Regions from separate parts of the Streptomyces sp. NPDC014676 genome, predicted to be linked through region 3. Evidence: riboswitches for the same ligand, from Rfam matches in the RefSeq annotation. Region 3 holds a riboswitch; each other region holds the start of a gene.
The links. Region 3 has a riboswitch for thiamine pyrophosphate ahead of thiO (glycine oxidase ThiO). Riboswitches for the same ligand answer to the same signal wherever they lie in the genome.

Region 1: another riboswitch for thiamine pyrophosphate. It lies ahead of thiC (phosphomethylpyrimidine synthase ThiC); the one in region 3 lies ahead of thiO (glycine oxidase ThiO).
Region 2: another riboswitch for thiamine pyrophosphate. It lies ahead of ACF1DX_RS28255 (thiamine ABC transporter substrate binding subunit); the one in region 3 lies ahead of thiO (glycine oxidase ThiO).

What each region holds. Positions count from the first base shown of each region.
Region 1 covers NZ_JBIBZI010000004.1:22,569-26,876, forward strand. The annotation lists gene ACF1DX_RS12735 (VWA domain-containing protein) at 1-334, opposite strand, end outside; gene thiC (phosphomethylpyrimidine synthase ThiC) at 446-2,242, opposite strand; TPP riboswitch at 2,235-2,424, opposite strand; gene ACF1DX_RS12745 (YibE/F family protein) at 2,496-3,896, shown strand; gene ACF1DX_RS12750 (SsgA family sporulation/cell division regulator) at 3,964-4,308, opposite strand, start outside.
Region 2 covers NZ_JBIBZI010000011.1:254,225-258,532, forward strand. The annotation lists gene ACF1DX_RS28245 (phosphatidate cytidylyltransferase) at 1-520, shown strand, start outside; gene rlmN (23S rRNA (adenine(2503)-C(2))-methyltransferase RlmN) at 824-1,930, shown strand; TPP riboswitch at 1,955-2,060, shown strand; gene ACF1DX_RS28255 (thiamine ABC transporter substrate binding subunit) at 2,142-3,227, shown strand; gene ACF1DX_RS28260 (ABC transporter permease) at 3,275-4,308, shown strand, end outside.
Region 3 covers NZ_JBIBZI010000008.1:379,831-384,138, reverse strand. The annotation lists gene ACF1DX_RS24235 (thiazole synthase) at 1-573, opposite strand, end outside; gene thiS (sulfur carrier protein ThiS) at 576-776, opposite strand; gene thiO (glycine oxidase ThiO) at 773-1,939, opposite strand; TPP riboswitch at 1,937-2,048, opposite strand; gene ACF1DX_RS24220 (hypothetical protein) at 2,100-2,459, shown strand; gene ACF1DX_RS24215 (NAD(P)/FAD-dependent oxidoreductase) at 2,469-3,710, shown strand; gene ACF1DX_RS24210 (Rv2175c family DNA-binding protein) at 3,788-4,153, shown strand.

The sequences.
Region 1 (4,308 bases), on a different contig from region 3:
CCGGCACCTGCCCGAACGTCCCGCCGTCCGCCGACGCGCACAGCACGATCCGCTCGACCACCCCCTCCACGGCACCCAGGTCCACCTCCACGGTGTCGGTCGTCTCCCGCGCGCCGCGCTGTTTCCCGAGATGCCTCACCGCGCCGGACGTGTGACGAGGCTGGTTGTAGAAGACGAAATCCCCGTCGTCCCGCACCCGCCCGGCCTCCGTGAGGAGCAGCGCCGAGGCATCGATGTCGGGCACACCGGTCCCGGCCTCCCAAGCGAGCTCAACGCGCACCGCACGGGCATCGACGGGAAGATTGGACCCCTTGCTCATCGGACTCGCTGTCATGGGGCCAGTCTGCCCACCCGCCCCGGCGAAGGGGAGGGGCCGCCGCACCTGCCGCCCCGCGGGAACGGTACCCACGACGGGCACCGCCCCCACGCCGTCCGCGGTGAACGCTCAGTTCGTGATCGGCAGATACACGCGATTGCCCGCCTCCGCGAACTCCTTCGACTTCTGAGCCATCCCCTCCTCGATCTCGTCCCGGCTTCCGCCGTGTTCACGACGGATGTCCTGGGAGATTTTCATCGAACAGAATTTCGGACCGCACATCGAGCAGAAGTGGGCCGTCTTGGCGGGTTCCGCCGGCAGGGTCTCGTCGTGGAACTCGCGTGCCGTGTCCGGGTCGAGGGCGAGGTTGAACTGGTCCTCCCACCGGAACTCGAAGCGGGCGTCGGACAGCGCGTCGTCCCACTCCTGGGCACCCGGGTGGCCCTTGGCGAGGTCGGCGGCGTGGGCGGCGATCTTGTAGGTGATGACGCCGGTCTTGACGTCGTCACGGTTGGGCAGGCCCAGGTGCTCCTTGGGCGTGACGTAGCAGAGCATGGCCGTGCCCCACCAGGCGATCATCGCGGCACCGATGCCGGACGTGATGTGGTCGTATGCGGGCGCGACGTCCGTCGTCAGCGGGCCGAGCGTATAGAACGGGGCTTCATCGCAGATCTCCTGCTGAAGGTCGATGTTCTCCTTGATCTTGTGCATCGGGACATGTCCCGGGCCCTCGATCATGGTCTGTACGTTGAAACGCTTCGCGACCGTGTTGAGTTCCCCGAGCGTGCGCAACTCCGCGAACTGCGCCTCGTCGTTGGCGTCCGCGATGGACCCGGGCCGCAGGCCGTCGCCGAGCGAGTACGTGACGTCGTACGCGGCGAGGATCTCGCAGAGCTCCTCGAAGTTCTCGTACAGGAACGACTCCTTGTGGTGCGCCAGGCACCACGCGGCCATGATCGAGCCGCCGCGCGAGACGATGCCGGTCTTGCGGTTCGCGGTGAGCGGCACGTACGCCAGGCGCACGCCCGCGTGGACCGTCATGTAGTCCACGCCCTGTTCGGCCTGCTCGACAACCGTGTCCTTGTAGATCTCCCAGGTCAGTTCCTCGGCCCGGCCGTCGACCTTCTCCAGTGCCTGGTAGAGCGGCACGGTGCCGATGGGGACGGGGGAGTTGCGCAGCACCCACTCCCGGGTGGTGTGGATGTTCCGGCCGGTGGAGAGGTCCATGACCGTGTCGGCGCCCCAGCGGGTCGCCCAGGTCATCTTCTCGACCTCCTCCTCGATGGAGGACGTCACCGCCGAGTTGCCGATGTTGGCGTTGACCTTCACCAGGAACCGCTTGCCGATGATCATCGGCTCGATCTCCGGGTGGTTGACGTTGGCCGGCAGCACCGCCCGGCCCGCCGCGATCTCCTCGCGGACCACTTCGGGCGCGACGTTCTCCCGGATCGCCACGTACTCCATCTCGGGCGTGATCTCACCGCGGCGCGCGTACGCGAGCTGTGTGACCGCCCGGCCGGCGCGGCCCCGGCGCGGCAGGCGCGGCCGGCCGGGGAACACGGCGTCCAGGTTGCGCAGGCCCCCGCGCGGAGAGGTGTGCTTGATCCCGTCGTCCTTGGGACGGACGGGGCGGCCCGCGTACTCCTCCGTGTCGCCGCGGGAGACGATCCAGTTCTCCCGCAGCGGGGCCAGGCCCCGGCGGACGTCGGTGTCGACGAGCGGATCGGTGTACGGGCCCGATGTGTCGTACAGCGTGACCGACTGCCCGTTGGTGAGGTGCACCTGACGGACCGGCACCCGCAGGTCGGGGCGTGTGCCCTCGACGTACGCCTTGTGCCAGCCGATGGACTTCCCGGCCTCCCCGTCCACCGACGTCTCCGTCGGGTTCTGCGTGGAGGCAGGCGTGCGTGCGTCCTTGTTGGTCATGAGACCTACTCCCTACGCCGGCATTACCCGGTAACAGGTTCGGCGGTCGACGCAGCGGTTTCCGTCTGTCGACGTTCCGTGGGAAACATCACTCACCTACGGTGATGTTTCATGTGAAACGTCGCTGGGACGGAGGTCAGCGCCCTCTCAGCCCGGTGCTCCGAGCTCCCGCGTGTACAAAAGCGACTCCACGCTAGCGTCATTTCTGGCGCGGTGAACAGAGGGCCCACCCCGTTCTTGCGATGATCGGGCGGTGACCCCCACTCAACCTCCTCCGTTCCCACCGCCCGAACCGTCGCGCCCGCCCGGCGCCGGAGACGGCGGCGGCCATGCCCATGGGCACGGGCACAGCCACGGTCACGGCCCGGCGGCGCCTGTCTCCCAGCACCTGCGCAAGGTCATCGCGGCGATCCTCATCCCGTTCGCGGCGGCGGTGTTGATCGGGCTCGCCGTACTGTGGCCGGGCGGTGCCCCGGCGCACGAACGCACCGGCGTCGGCTTCGACCGGCAGACGCAGCACGCCACGGTCACCAAGGTGGTCGAGCTGAGCTGCCAGTCCGTCAACGCCTCCGGAGGCGTCCCGACCGGCGACACCTCCACCGCCGAGGGCTCGTCCGCCCAGCAGCAGGCGGACGGCACCTGCAAGAAGGCCACGATCCGGGTCGACACCGGTGACGACAAGGGCCGTACGTTCAACGAGATCGTGCAGCCGGACCAGTCCCGGCAGCTGAGCGAGGGCCAGAAGGTCGTGGTGGCCTATGAGCCCTCCGCGCCCGAGGATCTCCAGTACTCGGTCACCGATGTGAACCGGCGCTTCCCGTTGGCACTGCTCGCGGGCGTCTTCGCGCTCGCCGTCGTGGCCGTGGGGCGGCTGCGCGGCGTCATGGCGCTGGTCGCGCTGGCGATCAGCTTCCTGGTGCTCAACTTCTTCATCCTGCCCGCGATCCTGCAGGGGGCGAACCCGCTGGTCGTGGCGGTGGTGGGGGCGAGCGCGATCATGCTGATCGCGCTGTACCTGTGTCACGGGCTGTCGGCGCGCACGTCGGTGGCGGTGCTCGGCACACTGATCTCGCTGCTGCTGATCGGCGTCCTGGGCTCGGTGTTCATCGGGTGGGCCGCGCTGACCGGCAACACCGACGACAACACCGGTCTGATCCACGGGCTGTATCCCGGGATCGACATGAGCGGTCTGCTGCTGGCCGGCGTCATCATCGGTTCGCTCGGTGTCCTCGACGACGTGACGGTCACCCAGACGTCCGCGGTCTGGGAGCTGCACGAGGCCAACCCGTCGACGGGCTGGCGCGGGCTGTACCGCGCGGGCATCCGCATCGGCCGCGATCACATCGCGTCCGTGGTCAACACGCTGGTCCTCGCCTACGCGGGCGCCGCGCTGCCGCTGCTACTGCTGTTCTCCATCGCGCAGAGCGGCGTGGGGACGGTCGCCAACAGCGAGCTGGTCGCGGAGGAGATCGTGCGCACCCTGATCGGCTCGATCGGCCTGGTCGCCTCGGTGCCGGTGACCACGGCCCTGGCCGCGCTGGTGGTCTCGGCCGACCGCCCGACGTCTCAGGCACGGGCGCAGGGGACCGGGCCGGCACCGGACGCACGGCCGGCCGTGGGGCGCGGTGGGCGGGGCAGGCGCCGTAAGCGCTGACGTCCTGTGCGGCGGGCGGAGCGCGCTGAAGCGTTCCGCCACCGGTCCACCCGCCTGGCGTAACGCTTCAGCCGGCGCTCTGCTCCGCCAGGATCCGGTCCAGCGCGTCGTCGAGGTGGGCGTCGAAGTCGGCGAGAGCCCCCTCCTGGCCCAGTGGCACCAGCTTGTCGGTGCGGTCGAGGAAGGCCACGAGCGGTGCGGTCGACGAACGGAACAGTGCCTGGTCGCTGCCGACCTGAAGCCGGATCAGCACCTCGCCCAGCGCGTCGGGGTCCACCGGCGAGACGCGTACGTCGCCCTCCCCGCACGGTCGGCCGACGCCGTCGATCAGCAGTTCCCGACCGAACGCCCAGGTCACGGGGGCGTCCCCCGGCAAGTGGAAGGTCAGTCGCACGGCGTAAGGATCACAGGT
Region 2 (4,308 bases), on a different contig from region 3:
GACGGCGCCGCCCGAGGGCTACCTCAAGGACGTCACGGCGGGTGTCTTCGCGACGTTCTACGTGCCGTTCCTGGCGACCTTCGTCACGATGATGCTCACCGCCGAGGACGGCCCGTGGCGCGTCCTGACCTTCCTGCTGCTGACGGTCGTCAGCGACACCGGCGCGTACGCGGTCGGCTGGCGCTTCGGGAAGACGAAGCTCGCCCCGCGCATCAGCCCCGGCAAGACCCGAGAGGGCCTGCTGGGCGCGGTGACCTTCGCGATGGTCGTCGGCGCGCTGTGCATGCAGTACCTGATCGACGACGGCGTGTGGTGGCAGGGCCTGCTGCTCGGCCTCGCGGTCGCGGCCAGCGCCACCCTGGGTGACCTGGGCGAGTCCATGATCAAGCGCGACCTGGGCATCAAGGACATGGGCACCCTGCTCCCGGGCCATGGCGGCATCATGGACCGGCTGGACTCCCTGCTTCCCACGGCGCCGGTGGTGTGGCTGCTGCTGGTGTTGTTCGTCGGCTCCAGCTGATCCCTGTCCACGTGGCCGGACCGGGCCCCCGTCCTTCCCGGGCGGGGGCCCGGCCGCTGTCCGGGTCGGTTAGGGTCCCTCCGTGGCGCAGGCGAGGCGGGGGGACGACGGCAGGTACCACGGTGACCTGCCCTGCCGATGGTGAGAGGCGCTCCTCGACCAGAAGGGCCGCCGCAGGCCGCGCCGCTACTGCGGCCCATGGCACCGTACGAAGGCCTACGTGAACAACGTCTTCGTCCTGTTCTTCGGCCTCTCCTGAGCCCGACCGGGTCACCCGTGCGGATCTGCGACACTGGTAACGCCATGCCTAAGCCCGGAGAACTTACTTTCGTCGCCCCCCGCGGAGCCAAGAAGCCGCCGCGGCACCTCGCCGACCTCACGCCCGCCGAGCGCAAGGAGGCGGTCGTCGCGGCCGGTGAGAAGCCGTTCCGCGCCAAGCAGCTCTCGCAGCACTACTTCGCGCGGTACGCGCACGACCCGGAGCAGTGGACCGACATCCCCGCCGGCTCGCGCGGCAAGCTGCGGGAGGCGCTGCTTCCGGAGCTGATGACGGTCGTGCGGCATCTGTCGACCGACCAGGGCACCACCCGCAAGACGCTGTGGAAGCTGTTCGACGGGACGCTCGTCGAGTCCGTGCTGATGCGCTACCCGGACCGGGTGACCATGTGCATCAGCTCCCAGGCGGGCTGCGGCATGAACTGCCCGTTCTGCGCGACCGGGCAGGCCGGTCTCGACCGGAACCTGTCCACCGCCGAGATCGTGCACCAGATCGTGGACGGGATGCGGGCGCTCAGGGACGGCGAGGTGCCCGGCGGCCCGGCGCGGCTGAGCAACATCGTGTTCATGGGCATGGGCGAGCCGCTCGCCAACTACAACCGGGTCGTCGGGGCCATCCGCCGCCTCACCGACCCCGAGCCGGACGGCCTCGGGCTGTCGCAGCGCGGGATCACCGTGTCCACCGTCGGTCTCGTCCCGGCGATCCACCGGTTCACCGGCGAGGGCTTCAAATGCCGGCTCGCCATCTCGCTGCACGCCCCCGACGACGAACTGCGCGACACCCTCGTCCCCGTGAACACGCGGTGGAAGGTGCGCGAGGTCCTCGACGCCGGGTTCGAGTACGCGGCCACGTCGGGCCGGCGGCTGTCCATCGAGTACGCCCTCATCCGGGACATCAACGACCAGGCCTGGCGCGGTGACCGGCTCGGACGGATGCTCAAGGGCCGCCCCGTGCACGTCAACCTCATCCCGCTCAACCCCACCCCCGGCTCCAAGTGGACCGCCTCCCGTCCCGAGGACGAGAAGGCGTTCGTGGAGGCGATCGCCGCGCACGGTGTACCGGTGACGATCCGGGACACCCGTGGGCAGGAGATCGACGGGGCGTGTGGTCAGCTCGCCGCGAGCGAACGGTAATGTGACCCGAGTAAGAACATCTGCATATTCCGACAGGGGAGCGCCACAGCGCTGAGAGTGCGGCACCGGCCGCAGACCCTCCGAACCTGGCCCAGGTCATTCTGGGTAGGGAGATCGGTCATCACTCGAGCTGTTGCGCCCTGCCCGGGACCCCTGCCCAGGGGTCCCGGGCAGGGCCGCGTCTCTTCCTGGTCACTCCAGGAGGAATCAAGTGGGCATCACCAAGAAGGTCACGGTCCTGGCCGTCGGGCTGGGGCTGGTCACGCTGTCCGCGTGCGGGTCGTCCGGCGGCGACGACGCGAGCGGCGGGGGCGGGTCCAGGACCGTGACCCTCGTCAGCCACAACTCGTGGGCCGTGTCGAAGGACGTCGTCGCCGCCTTCGAGAAGCAGTCCGGATACAAGCTCAAGGTCCTCGAGGACGGCGACGCCGGGCAGGCCGTGAACAAGGCGATCCTGACCAAGGACAACCCCCAGGGCGACGTCTTCTTCGGCGTCGACAACACCCTGCTCTCCCGCGCCCTCGACAACGGGCTGTTCCAGCCGTACGAGGCCGAGGGCTCGGACAAGGTTCTGCCGGAATACCGCGTGGACCAGGACAAGCACCGGGTCACCCCCGTCGACACCGGCGACGTCTGCGTCAACTACGACAAGGCGTGGTTCGACGAGCACGACCTGACCCCGCCGAAGACCCTCGACGACCTGGTCGAGCCCGCCTACAAGGACCTCCTCGTCGTCGAGAACGCCGCCACCTCCTCGCCCGGCCTCGGCTTCCTGCTCGGGACGGCCGCAGAGTACGGCGATGACGGCTGGGAGGACTACTGGAAGAAGCTCAAGGCCAACGGCGTGAAGGTGGTCGACGGCTGGGAGCAGGCCTACAACGAGGAGTTCTCCGGCTCGGCCGGCGGAAAGAAGGCCAAGGCCGACCGGCCGCTGGTGGTGTCGTACGCCTCCTCGCCGCCCGCCGAGGTGATCTACGCCGACCCGAAGCCGGAGACCGCGCCCACCGGTGTCGCCGAGGGCACCTGCTTCCGTCAGGTCGAGTACGCGGGGCTGCTGAGCAACGCGAGGAACCCCGAGGGCGGCAAGGCGCTGCTCGACTTCCTGATCGGCAAGCCGTTCCAGGACGACATGCCGCTCAACATGTTCGTGTACCCGGTGCGGGAGGGCGCCCGGGTGCCCGAGGAGTTCGTGAAGTCCGGGCCGCAGGCGAAGGACCCGCAGACCATGGACCCGGCGAAGATCGCCGCCCACCGTGACCAGTGGGTCAAGTCGTGGACCTCGCTCGTACTGAAGTGACGCGGACCGCGGCGCGCCGGCGCGGGAGCGCGGCGCGGCTCGGCCTGATGGCCGCGCCCGTCGCGTTCTTCGCCGTCTTCTTCGCCTATCCCGTCACCGCGATCGTCGCGCGCGGACTGAAGACCGACGGGACCTGGCAGCTCGGGCGGATCGGGGACGTACTGGCGCAGTCCGACGTCCGTCAGGTCCTGTGGTTCACCACCTGGCAGGCCCTCGTCTCCACCGCCCTCACCCTGCTGATCGCCCTGCCCGGCGCCTATGTCCTCGCCCGCTTCGACTTCCCCGGCAGGCAGGTGCTGCGGGCCGTGATCACCGTGCCGTTCGTGCTGCCGACGGTCGTCGTCGGTACGGCGTTCATGGCGCTCGTCGGACGCGGCGGACTCCTCGACGAGCTGTGGGGCGTGCGCCTGGACACCACCGTGTGGGCGATCCTGCTCGCGCACGTCTTCTTCAACTACGCCGTCGTCATACGCACCGTGGGCGGGCTCTGGTCCCAGCTCGACCCGCGGCAGGAGGAGGCCGCGCGGATGCTCGGCGCCTCCCGGTTCGCGGCCTGGCGGACCGTCACCCTGCCCGCGCTCGCGCCCGCCGTGGCCGCGGCGGCGCTGATGGTCTTCCTGTTCACCTTCACCTCCTTCGGCGTGGTGCAGATCCTCGGCGGACCCACCTTCTCCACCCTCGAAGTGGAGATCTACCGGCAGACCTCCGAGATCTTCGACCTGTCCACGGCCGCCGTCCTGACGATGGTCCAGTTCGTCGCCGTGGGCGCGATCCTCGCCCTGCACGCCTGGACCGTACGGCGCCGGGAGACCGCGCTGCGGCTGGTGGACGCCTCGGTGACCGCACGCCGGCCGCGCGGCGCCGGACAGTGGGCGCTGCTGGGCTCGGTCGTCGCCACCGTCGCCGTACTGCTTCTGCTGCCGCTCGCGGTGCTGGTGGAACGGTCCTTCGGCGACGCGGGTCTCGCCTACTACCGGACGCTCACCGAGGACGACGGGGGAGTGTTCCTCGTCGCGCCGATCGAGGCGGTCGGCAACTCGCTCCAGTACGCCGTCGCCGCCACCGCCATCGCCGTGGTGAT
Region 3 (4,308 bases):
CGACGCCGTCCCCGCCCCCGCGTCCAGAATCACCGGCACCCCCGCCCGCTCCACGATCAACTCGAAGTTGTGCGGATTCCGGATCCCCAGCCCCGACCCGATCGGCGACCCCAGCGGCATGACCGCCGCACACCCCACGTCCTCCAGCTTCCGCGCCAGCACCGGATCGTCGTTCGTGTACGGCAGCACCGTGAACCCGTCGTCGACCAGCGTCTCCGCCGCGTCCAGCAGCTCGACCGGGTCCGGCAGCAGCGTCCGCTCGTCGGCGATGACCTCCAGCTTGACCAGGTCCGTGCCGAGCGCCTCCCGCGCGAGGCGCGCGGTGAGCACCGCCTCCCCGGCGGTGAAGCACCCCGCCGTGTTCGGCAGCACCCGGATGCCCAGCCTCTCCAGCACCGACAGCACGGACCCGTGCACCGTGGGGTCCACCCGCCGCATCGCGACGGTCGTCAGCTCCGTCCCGGACGCCACCAGCGCCCGCTCCAGCACGTCGAGGCTCGGCGCCCCGCCGGTGCCCATGATCAGGCGGGACGTGAAGGACGTACCACCGAGGAGGAACGGATCGTCGGCCATGGTCAGCCTCCCTGGACGGCGGTCAGGACTTCCACCCGGTCACCCTCGCTGAGGGGCGTGGCGGGCCACTGCGCGCGCGGGACGACGGTTTCGTTGAGGGCGGCGGCCACCCCGGAGGGGGCCGCGGTGAGTGACTTCACGACGAGGTCGAGAGCCGTGCCGGGCGCGAACTCCCGGCGCTCCCCGTTGACCGAGACGTTCATGCGGGCTGCTCCGTGCGGACGGCGGCGCCGAAGCGCCGGGGGGTGAACGGGCGGGCCACCTCCGGCAGGGCGCCGGTGGTCAGGGCCTCCGCCATGGCGTCGCCGGTGACCGGCGTCAGCAGGACGCCGTTGCGGTAGTGGCCGGTGGCGAGCAGCAGCCCCTCGAGCTCCGTCGGGCCGAGCAGCGGCGCGTTGTCGGGGGAGGCGGGGCGCAGTCCGGCCCGGGTCTCGGTCAGCGGCAGCTCGGTGATGCCGGGGACCAGCTCGTGGGCGTCGCGCAGCAGCTCGTACACGCCGCCCGCGGTCACGGTGGTGTCCCAGCCCATCTCCTCGCTGGTCGCCCCGATCACCAGCTCGCCGTTCTCGCGCGGCACCAGGTAGACATGGCTGCCGCGCACCACGGCCCGCACGGTCCGGTTCAGGAAGGGACCGTGCCGCGCGGGCATCGTCAGCCGCACCACCTGCCCCTTCACGGGACGCACGGGAGGCAGGACGTCCGCCGGGACGCCCGCGAGCCGCCCGCTGAGGCTGCCCGCGGCGAGCACCACCTGCCCGGCACCCAGCTCGGTGCCGTCGGCCGTGACCACGCCCGTCGCGCGGTCTCCCGCGACGACGAGCCGCTCGGCCCGCGCGCGGTGGACGGTCACGCCCGCGCGCTCGCAGGCGGTGACCAGCGCGGCCGCCAGCCGCCGGGGGTCGATCTGGTGGTCGCCGTCCACCCGCAGGCCGCCGCGCACCCCCGGCGCGAGCATCGGCTCCAGGCGCCGGCAGTCCCGCCCGGACAGCCACTGCGAGTCCAGCCCCGACCGCTGCTGCAGGGCGTGCAGTTCCCGCAGGTGGGCGCGGTCGTCGGCGTCCAGTGCCACGGCGAGCGTGCCGCACGCGCGGTAGCCGAGGTCGTGGCCGGTCAGCTCGGTCAGTTCGGCCGCGAAGCCGGGATAGCGCCGCGCGGAGGCGAGGTTCAGACCGAGCAGGGTCTCCTCGCCGTAGTGCAGTTCCGTGACGGCGGCCAGCATCCCGGCGGCCACCTCGGCGGCTCCGCCGCCCGGCCCGGGGTCCACCACGGCCGTGGCGAGACCGCGCTGCGCGGCCCGCCAGGCCGTGACCAGACCGATGATCCCGCCCCCGACGACGAGGACGTCTGAGGTGCGCGTGGGCGACATGGGCGTCCAGCCCCTCCCTTCGCCGGCATGACCCGGATCAGGTTCGTACGGTCGGAGGCCGCCAGCCTCCCTCTCAGCCCGGTGCGTCCGGGCTCCCGCGAGTGCTTGTACGTTGGCCACCCTAGCCCGCAGTACACCGCGCTTGTAAGGGAGCCTCCGCGTGGCACCATCACTCGACGGACTCGTCCTCGCCCCCGTGGCCGACCAGGCCCCCGGCCAGGTCGGCACCCGCACCCGGTTCGTCTACCACGAGCGGGGCGGCGAGATCTGGGCCGAGTACGCGGGCGGCGACGTCGTACGCGGGTACCTGGTGGGCACCCGCGCGGGGGACCGGCTGGACTTCCGGTACGTGCAGCTCAAGCGGGACGGCACGACCTCCTCGGGGCACTGCGTGTCGACGGTCGTGGAGCTGCCCGACGGGCGGGTACGGCTGGAGGAGAACTGGCAGTGGGAGTCGCAGCCGGGCAGTGGGACGAGCGTGGTGGAACAGCTCGGCGATGATGCCGCGTCAGGTGTCTAAGGTGATCGGGTGAGCGAGCAGACGCAGGGACCGGGACGGTCCGAGCCGCGGCGGGTGGTGGTGGCGGGCGCGGGCATGGCCGGCGTGCAGACCGCCCTCGCCCTGCGGGAGCAGGGCTTCACCGGCGCCGTGACCCTGATCGGCGCGGAACCCCACCAGCCGTACGACAGACCGCCGTTGTCCAAGGCGGTGCTGCTCGGCAAGGCCGAGGACTCCGCCTTCGACGTCGACTTCGAGGACGCCGGCGTCGAACTGCGGCTCGGCTGCGAGGTGCTCGGCCTGCGCCCCGCCGACCACGAACTGGACACGGAGAACGGGCCCGTCCCGTACGACGTCCTGGTGGTTGCCACCGGTGCGGAACCGCTCCGGCTGCCGGGCGCGGAGGGCGTGCCCGGCGTGCACCTGCTGCGCACCCTGGACGACGTCGCGCGGCTGCGGCCGGTGCTCGCGCGGCAGCACGACATCGTGGTGGTCGGCGCCGGCTGGATCGGCGCGGAGTTCGCCACGGCGGCCCGCGAGGCGGGCTGCGCGGTCACCGTCGTGGAGGCGGGGGAACGGCCGCTCGTCGAGGCGCTGCCCGCCGAGGTGACCGTCCCGATGGCCGCCTGGTACGCCGAGGCGGGCGTCACCCTGCGCACGCACGCGCGCGTGGAGCGCGTCGAACCCGGCGCCGCGGTCCTGGACGACGGCACGCGGCTGCCCGCGGGCGCCGTGGTCGTCGGCATCGGGGCCCGGCCCGCCACCGCATGGCTGGCGGGCTCCGGAATCGAGCTCGGGGCGCACGGGGAGGTCGTCGCCGACCGCCATCTGGCGACCTCCCTGCCGGACGTGTACGCGGTCGGCGACTGCGCGTCCTTCCCGTCCGGGCGCTACGGCGAGCGTCTGCTGGTCCACCACTGGGACAACGCCCTCCAGGGGCCGCGCACGGTCGCCGTGAACATCCTCGGCACGGCCACCGGCCGGGAGCCGGTGGCCTACGACCCGGTGCCGTACTTCTGGTCCGAGCAGTTCGGGCGCTTCGTGCAGTACGCGGGACACCACGCGGACGCCGACCGGACGGTGTGGCGCGGGGACCCCGCCGAGGCGGCGTGGAGCGTCTGCTGGCTGCGGGGGTCCCGCCTGGTCGCGCTGCTCGCGGTGGGACGGCCCCGGGACCTGGCGCAGGGACGCAGGCTGATCGAGGCGGGCACGGCGATGGACGCGGAGTCGCTGGCGGACCCGGCGCGACCCCTGAAGTCGGCGACGGCGTGACACTCCCGGCCCGGCGCGTCCGCCCAGGTGGGCGGGGCCGGCTTCCGACTGTCGGTGGCAGATGGCACGCTTGTCCCGTGACCGAGATTGACGCAAAGATCGATGCTCTCGTCCCCGCCTGGCTCACCTTGCCCGACATCGCCGAGATGTTCGGTGTCGAGGTGACGCGCGTCCGGCAGCTGGTCAAGGAGGGCCAGCTCATCGCCGTACGCCGAGGTGAGAACCGCGCGCTGCACGTACCCGCCGCCTTCATCGACGGGGACAAGATCGTCAAGGGCCTGACCGGGACCCTGACGCTCCTGCGGGACGACGGCTTCACGGACGAAGAGATGCTGGAATGGCTTTTCACCCCCGACCCCTCCCTGCCGGGCACGCCCGCCCAGGCACTCAGTGAGAACCGCGGCACGGAGGTGAAGCGCCGCGCCCAGGCGCTCGCGGTCTGACCCGGCCCCGACCGTCCACGATCCGGACACCGCCGGCCGGGGCGGCGAGCCCCGGCTGCGGGCACCGGTGCCCGCAGCCGGGCGGCGGGACGGCCTCGCGTCCGCGCGGAGGCGTTCGCCGGGCCGTGATCACCGGGATTCCGGGCGGGGTGGTC